4 regions of the Serratia ficaria genome follow, and region 4 is predicted to be linked to each of the others. Evidence: predicted binding sites of a transcription regulator. Region 4 holds the regulator's gene; each other region holds the start of a gene.

Region 1 (3,963 bases), 410 kb from region 4:
TGTCGAGGAAGTTGGTCAGCGAAATATGCTGCGCCTGCGGCGCATGGCGCATCGCCCGCTCGGTCAGATCGCGGTGGGTGATCACCAGGTCCACATCGTCCGGCAGGTTGTTGATGGCGCTGTTGGTCACCGAAATGTTGTTCAGCCCGGCATCGTTCACTTTCTTGCGCAGCACGCCGGCGCCCATGGCGCTGGAGCCCATGCCCGCATCGCAGGCGACGATGATTTTACGCACGGTGGTCAGGTCACCGTCGACCGCCGCCTGAGCGGCTGCGCCGCCCTTGGACTGGGACTTCATTTCCTGCATGCGGCGGGTGGCCTCTTCCAGATCGTCGTCCTCTTTCACCTTCGAGGTTTTCAGCAGGAATGCGGCGACCACGAAGGACACGGCAAAGGCCGCAACCACCGCCGCGATGTTGGCGAAGTAGGCGCCTTTCGGCGTCATCGCCAGAATCGCCAGGATAGAGCCGGGGGAAGCCGGAGACACCAGGCCGCCGTTCAGCAGCGTCAGGGTGAAGACGCCGGTCATGCCGCCCAGGATCACCGCCAGCAGCAGGCGCGGGTTCATCAGCACGTACGGGAAATAAATTTCGTGGATGCCGCCAAGGAAGTGGATGATCGCCGCACCGCCCGCAGACTGCTTGGCGCTGCCGCGGCCAAAGAACATGTAGGCCATCAGCACGCCCATGCCCGGACCCGGGTTGGCTTCAATCAGGAAGAATACCGACTTGCCGGCCTCTGTGGCCTGCTGAATGCCCAGCGGCGAGAAGATGCCGTGGTTGATGGCGTTGTTCAGGAACAGGATTTTCGCCGGTTCGACGAAGATCGACGCCAGCGGCAGCAGGTTGTTCACCACCATGACGTGCACGCCGGCCGCCAGCAGTTTGGACAGCACCTCCACCAGCGGGCCAATGCCCAGGAAGGCCAGGATCGCCAGCAGCATGCCGATGATGCCGGCGGAGAAGTTGTTCACCAGCATCTCAAAGCCGCTTTTGATCTTGCCGTCCACCCAGCGGTCGAAATGCTTGATGGCCCAGCCGCCCAACGGGCCGGCGATCATCGCGCCGAGGAACATCGGCATATCGGCGCCGACGATCACGCCCATGGTGGTGATGGCGCCGACCACGCCGCCGCGATCGCCGCCCACCAGCCGCCCGCCGGTATAACCGATCAGCAACGGCAGCAGGTAGGTGATCATCGGGCCGACCAGCTTGGCCAGGGTTTCATTCGGCAGCCAGCCGGTAGGAATGAATAACGCGGTTATGATACCCCAGGCGATAAAGGCGCCAATGTTGGGCATCACCATGTTGCTCAGGAAGCGGCCAAAGTTTTGCACTTTAACCTTGATGTCTGGTGAAAACATAAAACACACCCCTATTGTTACGCGCTGACAATAGAGCGCGTGATTATTGTTGTGACGATCCAGCCGTGTTTATCGCTGTATGCGCAGTGGACTCTATCACGCCGTATTGACCACGCGAACTTCGCGAAATTTTTGTGACAAACATCACGTATAACACCCCACAACACCGCCACTTATAGTGATTAAGATCACATTAATGCCGTGTAAAAAAGCCACAACGACCATAAAGCGCGCCTAAATCGCACAATAATGTGACTAATATCTCATTTTTAAATTTCGGGTTTGTTTTTATTTTGTGATAAACATCACAATTTATTTTGCCTGCGCGGGCCGAATCCTGGCCCTGCGGCGATCTTCCCTGTGAGCATTCATCCCGCCGGGAAATAGCGATGCGATGAATGAAAGAAAACTACATGATAAAACGGAATGATTACTCGAAGTGTAGTACAGAAGCGCAGCGCAAGAAGCGAGCAAGCTATTGGAAACGCTGAGGGGAAATAATAAAGGCCGGCAAGCCGGCCTTTAATGCGTCGTGAGCAAGGCTTACTGCATCACGCTCTGGATGGTCCGTTGCGCATTCAGCAGATTCTGCTGCTTGGCCACCAGGTTCGACATCATGGTGTTGTACTGCGTCGCCTGTTGGGCGGTGCGGAACTGGACGCCATTGTTGTTGAAGCTCACCTGATTGCCCTGGGTCTGCAGGAAATCGCCCACCTGCGCCAGATCCTGCACGAAGCCGGCGGTGGTCGGGATGGCCGGCATCAGCGCATTCGCCGGGCCGGTGACGATTTTGTCATAGGCCTGGTTATAGACCGCTTTCAGGTCATCCGGCTGCTTCAACGCCGCCCGGGCGGTATCCGCCTGCGATTTGGCCGACTGGATCTGCTGGCCGAGCAGGTTCAACGCCCCTACCGATTGCTGCAGCGCGTCGCGCTTGCTCATGTAGTCCTGCGCGGTGCGGATCTGGTTAATCTGATCCAGCGCCGGCGTCAGGCTGGCATCGACCGACTTGGACAACTGCTGGGAAAAGCCGACCAGAATGGCGTAATCCCCGGCATAGTTGCCGAATTTCTGTTTCTGATCTTCGCTCAGCGTGGGTATGCTCGCCCCGCTGCGCATTACCGTGTTCTGTAAGTAATCAATGAATGCCTTGCGTTGTTCCGGCTCTTTATCGCCGCAGGCGGTCAGCTGCATGACCACCAACAATGCCAATACCGGTGCCAACCAACGCGCGAAGCCTCTGCTCTGGATCCCTACCGCCATGTGACATAACTCCTGTTATAAACCTGCTTTTTCATCGGACTCCGTCCCTTTTTCTGCACTCCGTGCGCCTATAAGAATAGATCAACTGACGGCGATCCGATACGCGATTCCGTTTGCGGTGAACATTGTCTGGTTAAAAACGGCGTACTGCGTGTACCACGTACGCATGGTACACTTTTCCAACGTTTATCGTCGGGCCAACTTGCTCATGTCCTCTTATCAACCGCCGTTGACCATCACCCCCTCCATTCTGCATCTGGCGACAGACGTAGGGGCCGCGTTGGCCCGTTTGACGATGCAAGCGGAACAAGAGCACACGTTGCGGCTAAGGCGCATAAACCGCATTCGCACCATTCAGGGCTCGCTGGCTATCGAGGGCAATACGCTGAGCGAAGAGCAAATCACCGCGATTATTGCCGGTAAGCGCATCATTGCACCGCCGCGCGAGGTTCAGGAAGCCATGAATGCCATCCACTGCTATACGAACCTGAGTAATTGGCATCCGGACAGAGAAAACGATTTACTCGGCGCGCACCGCATGCTGATGAGTAGCCTGCTGGCGGACGCCGGTCACTACCGCCAGGGTGGCCTCGGCGTCATGAACGGCACCACCGTCATTCATATGGCTCCCCCGGCAGAACGAGTGCCGCTGCTAGTCCGTCAATTGCTAACCTGGCTACAGACAACCGATCTTCCTGCGCTCATCGCCAGCTGCGTATTTCATTATGAATTCGAATTTATTCATCCGTTTACCGATGGAAACGGCCGTATGGGCCGCTTGTGGCAAACGCTGATCCTGTCCCGCTGGAACCCGCTGTTCGCCAACGTGCCGGTTGAAAGCCTGGTGCACGACAACCAACCCGGCTACTACCAGGCACTAAACTTCAGCACGCTAAAAACCGACTGCGCCCCCTTTGTAGAATTTATGATGGAAATGATTCTGCAGGCGCTTAAGCAGAGCACTGGCCCCCAAGTCACCCCCCAAGTCACCCCCCAAGTCGATGACTTACTGGCGGCGCTGCAAGGTGAGATGTCGCGAGAAGCACTCCAGAATGTTCTACAGTTGCAGGATCGAAAATCTTTCCGCGAACGCTATCTCCAACCGGCCTTGAATGCCGGTTGGATTGAAATGACGCTACCGGATAAGCCCAAGAGCCGTTTACAACCCTATCGCTTGACCGCAGCCGGTATCAAACAGTTACGCCAGCCATAAAAAAGGCGCCCAAAGGCGCCTTTTCAGGGTGAACCGCGATTACTGCAGCACGGAGATATCCGCCACCTGCAGGAACAGCTCGCGCAGCTTGCTCAGCAGCGTCAGGCGGTTGACGCGCACCGCG
Region 2 (3,963 bases), 2.3 Mb from region 4:
GCGCGTCGGCGGTTTGAAATGCCGGCGCCAGCTGATGTACTCCCTGCGGCCTGGCGTGGCCGCCGCCGCCTCCATCGATAAACGGCGGCAGGTCCTGCACCAGAAAGGCGCCGTCGGCCAACCGCGCGTGCGGGCCGATAACGCAAAACTGATGCACCCCGCACAGTGCGCCGATCCAGGCCGCATCGCCCAGCGTTACGTGCCCGGCCAGGCCGCTGTTGTTGCCGATGCGGGTGCGGTCGCCGACCCGGCAATCATGGGCGATGTGCACATTATCCAGCAACAAATTGTCATTGCCGAGGGCGGTGCATCGGGCGCCCTGCGGGCTGCCGCGATGCAGCGTGGCGCGGCTGCCGATGCGATTGCGGTCGCCGAGGATCAGCGAAACATCGTCATCGGTCGGTTTCAGATCCTGATTCATTTCACCGATCGAGGAGAATTGCCCAATGACGTTGTCGCGGCCGATGCGCGTTCGCCCATTGATCACCACATGGGAGGCTATCGCCGTACCTGCGCCAATCTCCACGCCGGCGGAAATCACGCAAAAGGGGCCGATGCTGACGCCGGGGCCGATAATCACGCCCGGTTCGATCACGCTGTTGGCGGCGATGCGGGCAGAAGGAGAAATCATGATATTTCCTGATGGGGCGCTGGGCGTATCCATCAGCCAGACTGTCATCGGTGGGTTATTAAGCCGGATCCTGGATTAATGAGGATAAAAACGGAAAGAGCGGAGCAGGCCGATTGGCCTTATGCCGTTACATGGCGTCAGCATACTCCCCGACAGCGCTCAGACCATCAGGTTATATTTTATTTATTTACTGAACCATTCGGGAATAATGGGATGTGATGAGCGACAGACAATGTCCGGCGACAGGCCAGGCATGAAAGCCGGCCGCCGGTCTGAGCGTTCGTTAAGGCATCGGCCAGTCGGTCGGGGTATTGCTGACCACTTCCACGTACATGTCCCAGGCGTTGGACCAGAACTGGGTAAAGGCTTCCAGGCTGAAGCTGATGCCCATCAGCCCCATCACGAACCAGAAGGTGGTGAACAGCCCGAGGCTGCTGAACATGAACGCCATGCCGTTGCGGCTGGCTTTGCGGCAAACGACGTTTAACTGGCTGGCAATGAACATCATGACGGCGCTCAGCAACTCCCAGCGCATCATGATAAAACCGGTGGCAATGGTACTCATCGAACTCGATCCTTGGTAACAAAAGCCGCATTCCGGCAGGGCGCCGGTAGGTGAATGCGGAGCAATAAGTGGGTTTGGTGTGATCTGCGTCACATTGTAGCACCGGAATAAAGGCCCGCTCAATGCCTGAACCGGCTAAAAATCGGCCATCGGTAACATTCCAACATGCTGAAACATTTATGCCATTTCATTAGCAACCTTTTAATGGGGGGGCCGAACCAATAACGCTATGCTTGCCGGCTTTTCACTTCCCTGATTTAGCAGGGAAAATGTGACGCAAGAAGGTATCCGGCACCGCATGGCCCTATTAAAAGAAAAAATTCGCGACCATTCCGCCGAAGAAATGCTGTTTATCCGCCGGGCCGGCATCGCGCTGGCGTTGGTGATTTTCTGCTTCGGCGCGCTGATCGTTAACCTGTATCGGCTTCAGGTTAAGCAGCATGCCTTCTACCAAACGCGCTCTAACCAGAACGACATCAAAATGCTGCCGATCGCCCCCAGCCGCGGGCTGATTTTCGATCGCAACGGCATTCCGCTGGTGCGCAACATCACCCTGTACCAGATCGAAGTGACCCCGAGCAAAATCGACGACATGGCCGCATTGCTGCAGGCATTAACCCCGATCGTCGATCTGACGCCGGAGGACATCAGCGCCTTTCGCGACGAGATGCACCACAACAGCCGCTATAAGCCGGTGACGCTGAAAGCCGGACTGAACGACACCGAAGTGGCGCGTTTCGCCGTCAATCAGTACCGTTTTGACGGGGTCGCCATCGATACCTATCAGCAGCGCGAATATCCATACGGCGCGCAGCTGGCGCACGTGGTGGGCTATGTTTCCAAAATCAACGACGGCGACCTGAAGCGGCTGGATAAGGCGGGGCTGAGCGAAAACTACGCCGCCGATCACAATATCGGCAAGCAGGGCATCGAAGGTTATTACGAGTCCGAGCTGCACGGCACCACCGGTTATCAGGAGGTGGAGGTGGATAACCACGGGCGGGTGATCCGCCTGCTGAAGGAGCAGCCGCCGCAGGCCGGCAAAAACATTTACCTGACGCTGGATCTGCATTTGCAGCAGTACATCGAATCGGTGCTGAAGGGCCAGCGCGCGGCGGTAGTGGTGGAAGACCCGCGCGACGGCGGCATTCTGGCGATGGTGTCCAGCCCCAGCTATGACCCCAATCCTTTCGTTAAGGGCATCAGCTATAAGGCCTACAAATCGCTGCTGAGCAACCCGAACCTGCCATTGATCAACCGCGTCACCCAGGGGCTGTACCCGCCGGCTTCGACGGTGAAGCCTTACATGGCCACATCGGCGCTGTTCGCCGGCGTGATCACCCCCAACACCACCTTCTTCGGCGCGCCGACCTGGACGCTGCCCGGCACCCAGCGGCGCTATCGCGACTGGCTGAAGACCGGCCACGGCATGTTGAACGTGACCAAGGCCATCGAAGAATCGGCCGACACCTTCTTTTACCAGGTGGCGTTCGAAATGGGCATCGACCGCATCCACAGCTGGCTGAGCCGGTTCGGCTACGGCCAACTGACCGGCATCGATCTGCATGAAGAGTACCGCGGCGTGCTGCCCAGCCGCGACTGGAAGCAGAAAGTGCATAAAAAACCCTGGTATCAGGGCGACACCGTGTCGGTGGGCATTGGGCAGGGCTACTGGGTCGCTACGCCGATCCAGATGGTCAAGGCGCTGACCACGCTGATCAACGACGGGCGGGTCAAAACGCCGCACCTGCTGTATTCCATGCAGCGGGGCAATCTGGTCAGCCGCTATCAGCCGCCGGCGCGAGAGGCGCAGATCGGCGACGCCAAATCGCCGTACTGGGGCATCGTGCGCAACGGCATGTACGGCATGGCCAACCTGCCGAACGGCACCGGCTATAAGCTGTTCCATACCGCGCCGTATCACATCGCCGCCAAGTCCGGCACTTCGCAGGTCTTCAGTCTGAAGGAGAACCAGACCTACAACGCCAAAATGATCCCGGTGCGCCTGCGCGACCATATTTTCTATACGCTGTTCGCGCCGTATGACCAGCCGCGGGTGGCGATGGCGCTGATTCTGGAAAACGGCGGCGGCGAGGGCGTGGTGGCGGGGCCGACCGCGCGGGCGATCCTCGACCATATTTTCGACCCGGCCAATGCGCCGCAGCCCGGTGACCCGGCGCAAGTTAAACCGCAGTTAAACGACAGTGCGGACGTGCAGGGCTAAACGGCATTGGTTTTACTTTCTTACAAACTGCAATCTTCTGAATATTTCCGTCAGGGTAGACTGAAATAACACCATAAACCGAATAAAAACGCAGGGTTAACACAACAGTGGCGCCATCGACTAAAAAGAGCGGTAAAAACTACTCCACATTACGTTTCGGCTGGATTTGCGCCGGCATGCTGGTCTGCTTCTTTTTGCTGGCGTTCAGGGTCGGCTATTTGCAGCTGCTGGAGCACCAACAGCTGGCCGACCAGGCGGACCAGCGCTCGATCCGCACCCAAGTGCTGCCGACCAACCGCGGCATGATCACCGATCGCAACGATGAGGCGCTGGCGGTCAGCGTTTCTTCCCGCGACATCGTGCTGGATCCGAAGCACATTATCGACACCCGCACCGACACCGGCGACGAACGCTGGCAGAGCCTGGCCAACGTGCTGAAGATGCCGCTGGCGGACGTGCAGAAGATCATTCAGAACAATGCCCGCAAACGCTTCGTCTATCTGGCGCGCAAGGTGGAGGACGACAACGCCGCCTACATCAGCA
Region 3 (3,963 bases), 1.2 Mb from region 4:
CGGGGCCATTTTCGTCGGCAGCGCCACCCTGGTGAACCTGATCTCGCCGCCGGCCAGCCATGCGCGGCTGATATCGTTGTTCTATGTTATCGCCTATATCGCCAATTGGGTGCCGATCCTGTTGGGCGTGGTGATCGACCATGCCGATCTGCAGCTGGCGGCCAACCTGCTGTTCCTGGCCAGCGCCGCAGTTTGCCTGCTGTTGAGCCTAATGGTGACCCGTGCGGGGTTCTCGCGCTGATGCTGGTTCTGTTTTGTGATTTACAGCACTATTTTGAAATTTAGTTTTCCGTTATTGCATTGTTTGTGTGACTCATATCACTTGATGTTGCCGGTTTTCGCGTAAACTGCGCGCTTTCTCTGCTGCGGGTCGGTGTATGAACGTTCTTTTCGCCATTGCTGTGACTACCGGGATCCTTTCCGGCGTTTGGGGATGGGTGGCCGTCAGCCTGGGATTGATCGGCTGGGCCGGTTTCCTCGGCTGCACCGCCTATTTCGCCTGCCCGCAGGGTGGGTTGAAAGGGTTGTTGATCGCCACGCTCACCTGCTGCAGCGGGGTCTTTTGGGCGATGGCGATCGTTCACGGCAGCAAACTGGCGCCGGAATGGAATATGCTGGGTTACCTGTTGACCGGCGCAGTGGCTTTTCTGATGTGCATCCAGGCCCGGCAGCAGTGGCTGAGCTTCGTGCCCGGCACCTTTATCGGCGCCTGCGCCACCTTCGCCGGCGGCGGCGACTGGCCGCGGGTGACGATGTCGCTGCTGGTGGGATTGCTGTTCGGCTATGCGATGAAAAACAGCGGCCTGTGGCTGGCGGCGCGCGGCGAAAAGGCGCGGCGGTCGCAGGCTACGCAGCGAGGCGCCGAATCAAATAGTGCCGCCGAGTGAGATGCGGTAGTGCAGGTCGACGCGCTCGATGCAGGGCACGCCTTTAATGCGTTTCAGCAAGATTTCGGTGGCCACCTTGCCCATATCAAAACGCGGGGTGATCACGCTGGCGATGCCCGGGGTGGTGGCCTGGCCGATCTCCAGGCCGTGAAAGCCAGACAGGGCGATATCCTGCGGCACCCGCAGCCCCAGCCGCAGGCAGGCCTGCAGCACGCCTACCGCCAGATCGTCGTTGGTGCACAGGATGGCGTCCAGCTCAGGATAGAGGCGGCGCGCCGTCGCCAGCATGTCGGCGCCGACCGACACCGAAGAAACCCGGTGCGGGGTGATCTGCCGCGGCGTCAGCCCCTGGCTTTCCATCGCCCGGCAATATCCCTGATAACGCTTGTTGTCGCGCGCGTCTGACATGGCGCCGAAATAGACCACCTGCCGCTTGCCGCTGGCGAGCAGCGCTTCGGTCATGTCGTAACCCGCCTGATGGTTGTCGAAACCTACCGCGATCCGCCCCGGCGGCCCGTCCAGATCCATCACCTGCGCCACCGGGATTTTCGCCGCGGCGAGGTATTTCTCCGCCCGCAGGGTATGCGCCGAATCGGTGAGGATCAGCCCGGCTATCGGGTAAGCCAACAGCTGGGCGATATGTTCTTCTTCGCGTTGCTGGCTGTAATCATAGTTCACCACCAGCGTCTGATAGCCTTGTTCCAGCGCGATGGATTCGATGCCCGCCAACAGGTCGGCGAAGATTTGATTATTGAACGACGGGATCAGCACGCCGATGCGCGGTTTCTGATTGGCGCGCGCGCCGTCGCCGTCGGTAAAGTTCACTTCCTGCATCACCTGAGCAATGCGCGCGGCGGTGTCGGCCGCCACCTTTTCCGGCGTACGCAGATAGCGGCTGACGGTCATTTTGGTCACGCCGGCGAGCAGCGCAATATCCTGCAGCGTAACGCGTTGGTTTTTCATTCGGCGCCTTAACGGGGTGAGGCATGGCTGATAGGCCATGTTAACAAATCGATCCGGTGATAACAATCGATGCCGATAACTATAAAAATCATATAATTCAATAAGGTGTAAGACATTGCCGGCGCAATTCACTGCGCGGCTTCACGTTAAGGGTAACAGGGTTTAGTAACATGATTTTAAGTGATCTCAATCACGTTTTTACCGGTAACAATCCGCTGAGATAGACGCCTGTCCTAATCAGAACGAGATTGCCGGGGAATGTTATGAACAACCTGTTTTCGCTGGATAATAAAAAAATATTGATTACCGGCGCTTCGCGCGGCATCGGTTTCCTGCTGGCGCGCGGTTTGGCGCAGTATGGCGCGCATATCCTGGTCAACGCGACCACCGAAGAGAACGCCCTGCGCGCGGTCGACAGCCTGCGCAGCGAGGGATTCGGCGCCGACGCGGCGGCTTTTGACGTTACCGACACCCAGGCGATCCACGCCGCCATCGAGCGCATCGAGGAGAAGGTCGGCGCGATCGACGTGTTGATCAATAACGCCGGCATCCAGCGTCGCCATCCCTTTACCGATTTCCCGGAACAAGACTGGGACGACATTATCGCCGTCAATCAGAAGGCGGTGTTTATGGTGTCGCAAGCGGTAGCGCGCCATATGGTTCAACGCCAAAGCGGCAAGATTATCAATATCGGTTCGATGCAGAGCGAGCTGGGCCGCGACACCATCACCCCTTACGCCGCTTCCAAAGGGGCGGTGAAAATGCTGACGCGCGGCATGTGCGTTGAGCTGGCGCGCTACAATATTCAGGTGAACGGCATCGCCCCCGGCTATTTCAAAACCGAAATGACCCAGGCATTGGCCGACAATCAGGAATTCACCGCCTGGCTGACCAAGCGCACCCCGGCGGCGCGCTGGGGCGATCCGCAGGAACTGATCGGCGCGGCGGTGTTCCTGTCTTCCAAAGCGTCCGATTTTGTCAACGGCCACCTGCTGTTTGTCGATGGCGGCATGTCTGCGGCGGTGTAACGCGCCCACTTTGGAGAGCTGAGATGAAAATTCAAACCCAGTCCTGCGTGGTCAACGGCAAATATGACGTGGCGGTGGTGGCGCAGGAGGTGAATTACCGGGGGCAGGGCACGCTGGTGAAAATCAGCCGCGGCGGCATCTGCGGATCGGACCTGCATTACTATCAGGAAGGCAAAGTCGGCAGTTTTCAGGTGCGTCAGCCGATGGTGCTGGGGCACGAAGTGATCGGCGAGGTGGTCGCCAGCGATTCGCCGCGGCTGACGCCGGGGCAGAAGGTGGCGCTCAACCCCAGCAAACCCTGCGGACAGTGCAAGTACTGCCTGGCGCAGCAGCAAAACCAGTGCACCGGGATGCGCTTCTTCGGCAGCGCGATGTACTTCCCGCACGTCGACGGCGCCTTTACCCAGTACAAGATCGTGGACAGCGCGCAATGCATCGCCTTCGACGCCGATCGCGACGACAAGGTGATGGTGTTCGCTGAACCGCTGGCGGTGGCGATCCACGCCGCGAAACAGCCGGGCGACGTGGCGGGCAAGAAAGTGTTCGTGTCCGGCGTCGGTCCGATCGGCTGCCTGCTGGTGGCGGCGTTGAAAGCGCTGGGGGCCGGCGAGATCGTCTGCGCCGATCTCAGCCCGCGCTGCCTGGCTATCGCCGGCGAAATGGGGGCCGGCGTCCGCCTGCATGCCGCCGAGGCGGATTTCAGCGGTTATCTGCAGGACAAGGGGTATTTCGATATCGCCTTTGAGGTGGCCGGCCATCCGTCTTCCCTGCAGCGCTGCCTGGAAATCACCCGCGCCAAAGGCACGGTGGTGCAGGTGGGCATGGGCGGCAGTTTCCCCGACTTCCCGCTGATGCTGCTGATTGCCAAAGAGCTGAACCTGTTGGGGTCATTCCGCTTCGTCGAGGAGTTTGAGCTGGCGGTGGCCTGGCTGGCGCAAGGAAGGATCGATCCGCTGCCGCTGTTGTCCGCCGAGTTTGACAATCATCAGCTGGCGCAGGCGCTGGAATTTGCCGGCGACAAAAGCCGTGCCGCCAAGGTACAGCTGGTGTTTTAGGGCAAAAGTCTGATGGCCGCGGTCGGCGAT
Region 4 (3,963 bases):
GTCAACAGGATCCAGTAAGGCTTGGGCAGGTTGAACATCATCCCCAGGCTGCTGCCGAGCGCCAGCGTGACGCCCAGCCGCGCGGCGTTGCGCAGGGCGTTGGACCTGAACGACAGGTAGCTGGCCAGCGCCGGCCAGAACGGCAGGCGGCTCTGATTGGCCATCAGATCGCGACGGTACAGCGGGCGCTGGGTGCGCAGCAGGCGGGCGATGCGGCTGAAATGGTAATAGCAGAACTGGCCGACCGGGTTGTCGGCATGCTGCGCCGCCACCTTCTCCAACGCCGCCAGTTCATGGGTCATATTGAAGCGCTGCGAATGCTGATGATAGAGGATATCGTGCGCCACCACGCGCAGCCGGCCGGCGATCACCTGGGCGTTGCGGCGGATAATCGCTTCGGCCTGGCTTTGCTCCACCAGTTTTTGCACCTCTTCCGGCTGATGCAGGCTGACGGTAATGTGCTCCTGCAGATCCAGCGCCACCTGGAAGGTGCGCAGCAGGCGTTTTTGCTCCAGATTGCTGGCGTGCGGCAGGAAGTTGAGCTGCTGATACAGCAGGCCGATCAGATCCATCACCTTTTGCTGGCGCACCAGCAGCGGCGGCAGCGCGGTTTGCGGATCGGTGTGCTGGGTCAGCAGCGAATATTTGGCCTCGCAGTAGTCCGCCAGCTCCAGATACAGCTGGCTCAAAGACTCGCGCATCGGCTGCTCTTTCCACAGCTTGAACCAGAACCAGGTGAACAGGCCGTACCAGGCGGTGCCGATGACGTACAGCAGCGGCGCCTGCCAGATCGGCACCGTACCGGCCATGCTGAGGGAAAAAATGGCGGCCACCAGCGCCGCCGGCAGCAGCCGGGCGTGCAGCGGGCTGATTTCCCCGCTGACGCCGAGCAGCAGCGCCAGGCCGAGCATCAGCGCCGGCAGCGGCACCTGCCACAGCAGCGCCTGTTGCAACAGCAGGCTGCTGAGCGCGAACAGCGAACCGCCGACGATCAGACGTTTAAAGAAGCGTTTATGGGGCGTGTCCAGCCCGGCGATGTTGCAGCAGGCGGGAACCAGCGAAAACAGCAGGCCGAGCTGCAGCTGGCCAATCAGCAGGCCGAGCAGTACCGGCAGGCACAGCACCAGCGTTTGCCGCAGTGCGTAGTTGACTTCGGGGTGGTAGATCAGGCGGCGCCACATCGCAGGCTGCAGATAAAAAAACGGCGCATCGCTGCGCCGTTTTTTCAGTGATTAACGCGTGCCGTAGACGACAATGGTTTTGCCGTGGGCGGAGATCAGGTTTTGGTCTTCCAGCATTTTCAGAATACGGCCAACGGTTTCGCGTGAGCAGCCGACGATCTGGCCGATTTCTTGACGGGTGATCTTGATCTGCATGCCGTCCGGGTGGGTCATGGCATCAGGCTGTTTCGCCAGGTTCAGCAGGGTTTGCGCGATGCGGCCGGTAACGTCCAGGAAGGCGAGGTTGCCCACTTTCTCGGAGGTGACCTGCAGGCGGCTTGCCATCTGGGCGGACAGGCGCATCAGGATGTCTGGGTTAACCTGGATCAGCTGACGGAATTTCTTATAGGAAATTTCAGCCACTTCACAGGCGGTCTTCGCCCGAACCCAGGCGCTGCGCTCCTGACCTTCTTCAAACAATCCGAGCTCGCCGATGAAATCCCCCTGGTTGAGGTAGGACAGGATCATCTCTTTACCTTCTTCATCCTTGATCAGCACCGCTACGGAGCCTTTCACGATGTAGTAAAGCGTTTCGGCCTTTTCACCTTGGTGAATCAGCGTACTCTTCGATGGATATTTGTGGATATGGCAATGAGACAGGAACCATTCGAGAGTAGGGTCTGTTTGCGGTTTGCCGAGAACCATTCGCTGTTATCCTCTGTTGTTATCGCTGCCTTGTGTCACAGGGGTCAGAGTTCCCTGTAAAACGTGCCTGTAGCCGTTGTCTGAGCGAGGGCTATCGGCAGGTTTTGAGGCGTGTCATAAATATACGCTGTCGCTCTAGCATATTAACTTGCCGGGAGAGCTGCAAGCTACATTCTATTAACATACCGGTAAAGGAGCCTTTCCCTGGGCGTTTCCCTGAAATCAGTGTCCCGGAAAGATTTATTGCGGCTCTGTTTGTAGCACAGAGTAAGGCGGGTGTCTTGTGTTGTCTCGCTTCAGCATGATTAGCATCAGGTTCCGTTGCCTGTTTCTATGCGAAAGCGTACCCTGATTTTAAGAAATCAACCGGAGTGACCAGTATGCAGGCAAGAGTCAAGTGGGTGGAAGGGTTAACGTTTCTGGGTGAATCGGCGTCAGGCCATCAGGTGCTGATGGACGGCAACGCCGGCGACAAGGCGCCCAGCCCGATGGAAATGGTGCTGATGTCGGTGGGCGGCTGCAGCGCGATCGACGTGGTGTCGATCCTGCAAAAAGGCCGCAACGACGTGCGCGACTGCGAAGTCAAACTGACCTCCGAACGCCGCGAAGAAGCGCCGCGCCTGTTTACCCGTATCAACCTGCATTTCATCGTGACCGGCCAGCATCTGACCGACAAGATCGTTGAGCGGGCGGTCAACCTGTCGGCCGAGAAGTATTGTTCGGTCGCGCTGATGCTGAACAAGGCCGCCAGCGTGACCCACAGCTTCGAGATCCGCAGCCCGGAATAACCGGTTAACGGGCGCGGCCAGCGCTGCGCCCGTGCGCTATCATTCGATCTTCTTGCCTTCCAGCAGCCGTTGCACCAGCGGCGCCATAATCAGCTCCATCGCCAGCCCCATTTTGCCGCCCGGCACCACCAGCGTGTTGATGTGCGAGATGAACGAGCCCTGCAGCATCGCCAGCAGGTAGGGGAAATCAATCTGATCCAGCCCGCGGAAGTGGATCACCACGAAGCTTTCATCCAGCGAGGGGATCGCCTTGGCGGCGAACGGGTTGGAGGTGTCCACCGTCGGCACGCGCTGGAAGTTGATGTGGGTGCGCGAGAACTGCGGCGTAATGTAGTTGATGTAGTCTTCCATCGAACGCACGACAGAGTCCATCACCGCCTCGCGGGAATGGCCGCGCTCGCCGGTATCGCGGATCAGCTTCTGGATCCATTCCAGGTTGACTATCGGCACCACCCCGACCAGCAGGTCGACATGGTTGGCCACGTCGTTGTGTTCGGTGACCACGCCGCCGTGCAGGCCCTCGTAAAACAGCACGTCGGTCGGCGCCGGCAGCGGCTCCCAGGGGGTGAAGGTGCCGGGCACCTGATTGTAGGGCACCGCCTCGTCATAGGTGTGCAGGTACTTGCGCGAGCGGCCGGTGCCGTTTTTGCCGTACTCGATAAAGCTCTGCTGCAGCAGGCCGAAATCGTTGGCCTCGGGGCCGAAGTAGCTGATATGCCGCCCCAGGTCGCGCGCCTTGCGGATCGCCGCGTCCATTTCCGGCCGGGTATAGCGGTGGAAGCTGTCGCCTTCGAGCTCCGCGGCGCGAATGTTGAGCTGCTGGAAAATCTTGCGGAACGCCACGCTGGTGGTGGTGGTGCCGGCTCCGCTGGAGCCGGTCACCGCGATAACGGGATGTTTGGCAGACATGATGGTTGTCACTCCGTGTTAAATGCGCCGGCGTCAGATTCAGATATGGTTATGGGTTTGTTTGACGCCCTTTCGCCGGGGGCAAAATCTCGCGCGCTGGTTTGCAATGGCCCATTGTTACCTGATTTTTTCCGTCAGTCATAGAACCGATAACCACTAAATTTCTTCCTGCCCGGCGCGTAGCTGCCCGCGCGGCATGATGTTGACGGTTTCATGCAGCTCCGACCACATCAGCACCACTTCGCCGCTTTTCAGCTGGCGGCGCACGTCTTCCACCTTCTGTTCCAGCGAGCGTTCATGTTCGCCGTAGTCGGTGCCTTCCCGCAGCACAAAGGATTCGATCAGGCTGTTCAGGGTGTCGGTTGCCAATTCTTTCCAGGGGATAATCACGTCGGGATGTC

The links. Region 4 encodes CRP, which controls carbon source genes, mostly activating them, when cyclic AMP is high. Its sites were predicted from a motif close to ATGTGANNNNNNTCACAT; they were not measured.
Region 1: a site for CRP is predicted at 1,613-1,630, ahead of CKW09_RS00190 (PTS mannitol transporter subunit IICBA). Genes of this name have one in related genera too.
Region 2: a site for CRP is predicted at 1,274-1,291, ahead of CKW09_RS12145 (YjcB family protein). Genes of this name have one in related genera too.
Region 3: a site for CRP is predicted at 2,029-2,046, ahead of idnO (gluconate 5-dehydrogenase). Genes of this name have one in related genera too.

Annotation. Positions count from the first base shown of each region.
Region 1 is NZ_LT906479.1:41,228-45,190, reverse strand. It holds gene CKW09_RS00190 (PTS mannitol transporter subunit IICBA) at 1-1,363, opposite strand, end outside; gene CKW09_RS00185 (DUF3053 domain-containing protein) at 1,907-2,626, opposite strand; gene CKW09_RS00180 (Fic family protein) at 2,778-3,839, shown strand; gene glyS (glycine--tRNA ligase subunit beta) at 3,879-3,963, opposite strand, start outside.
Region 2 is NZ_LT906479.1:2,563,390-2,567,352, forward strand. It holds gene lpxA (acyl-ACP--UDP-N-acetylglucosamine O-acyltransferase) at 1-631, opposite strand, end outside; gene CKW09_RS12145 (YjcB family protein) at 915-1,196, opposite strand; gene mrdA (penicillin-binding protein 2) at 1,495-3,420, shown strand; gene CKW09_RS12155 (penicillin-binding transpeptidase domain-containing protein) at 3,528-3,963, shown strand, end outside.
Region 3 is NZ_LT906479.1:3,615,345-3,619,307, reverse strand. It holds gene CKW09_RS17050 (MFS transporter) at 1-241, shown strand, start outside; gene CKW09_RS17045 (DUF1097 domain-containing protein) at 378-887, shown strand; gene CKW09_RS17040 (LacI family DNA-binding transcriptional regulator) at 867-1,850, opposite strand; gene idnO (gluconate 5-dehydrogenase) at 2,114-2,878, shown strand; gene idnD (L-idonate 5-dehydrogenase) at 2,902-3,933, shown strand.
Region 4 is NZ_LT906479.1:4,838,897-4,842,859, reverse strand. It holds gene CKW09_RS22735 (YccS/YhfK family putative transporter) at 1-1,181, opposite strand, end outside; gene crp (cAMP-activated global transcriptional regulator CRP) at 1,233-1,865, opposite strand; gene CKW09_RS22725 (OsmC family protein) at 2,246-2,653, shown strand; gene CKW09_RS22720 (phosphoribulokinase) at 2,693-3,562, opposite strand; gene CKW09_RS22715 (YheU family protein) at 3,719-3,952, opposite strand; gene CKW09_RS22710 (hydrolase) at 3,949-3,963, opposite strand, start outside.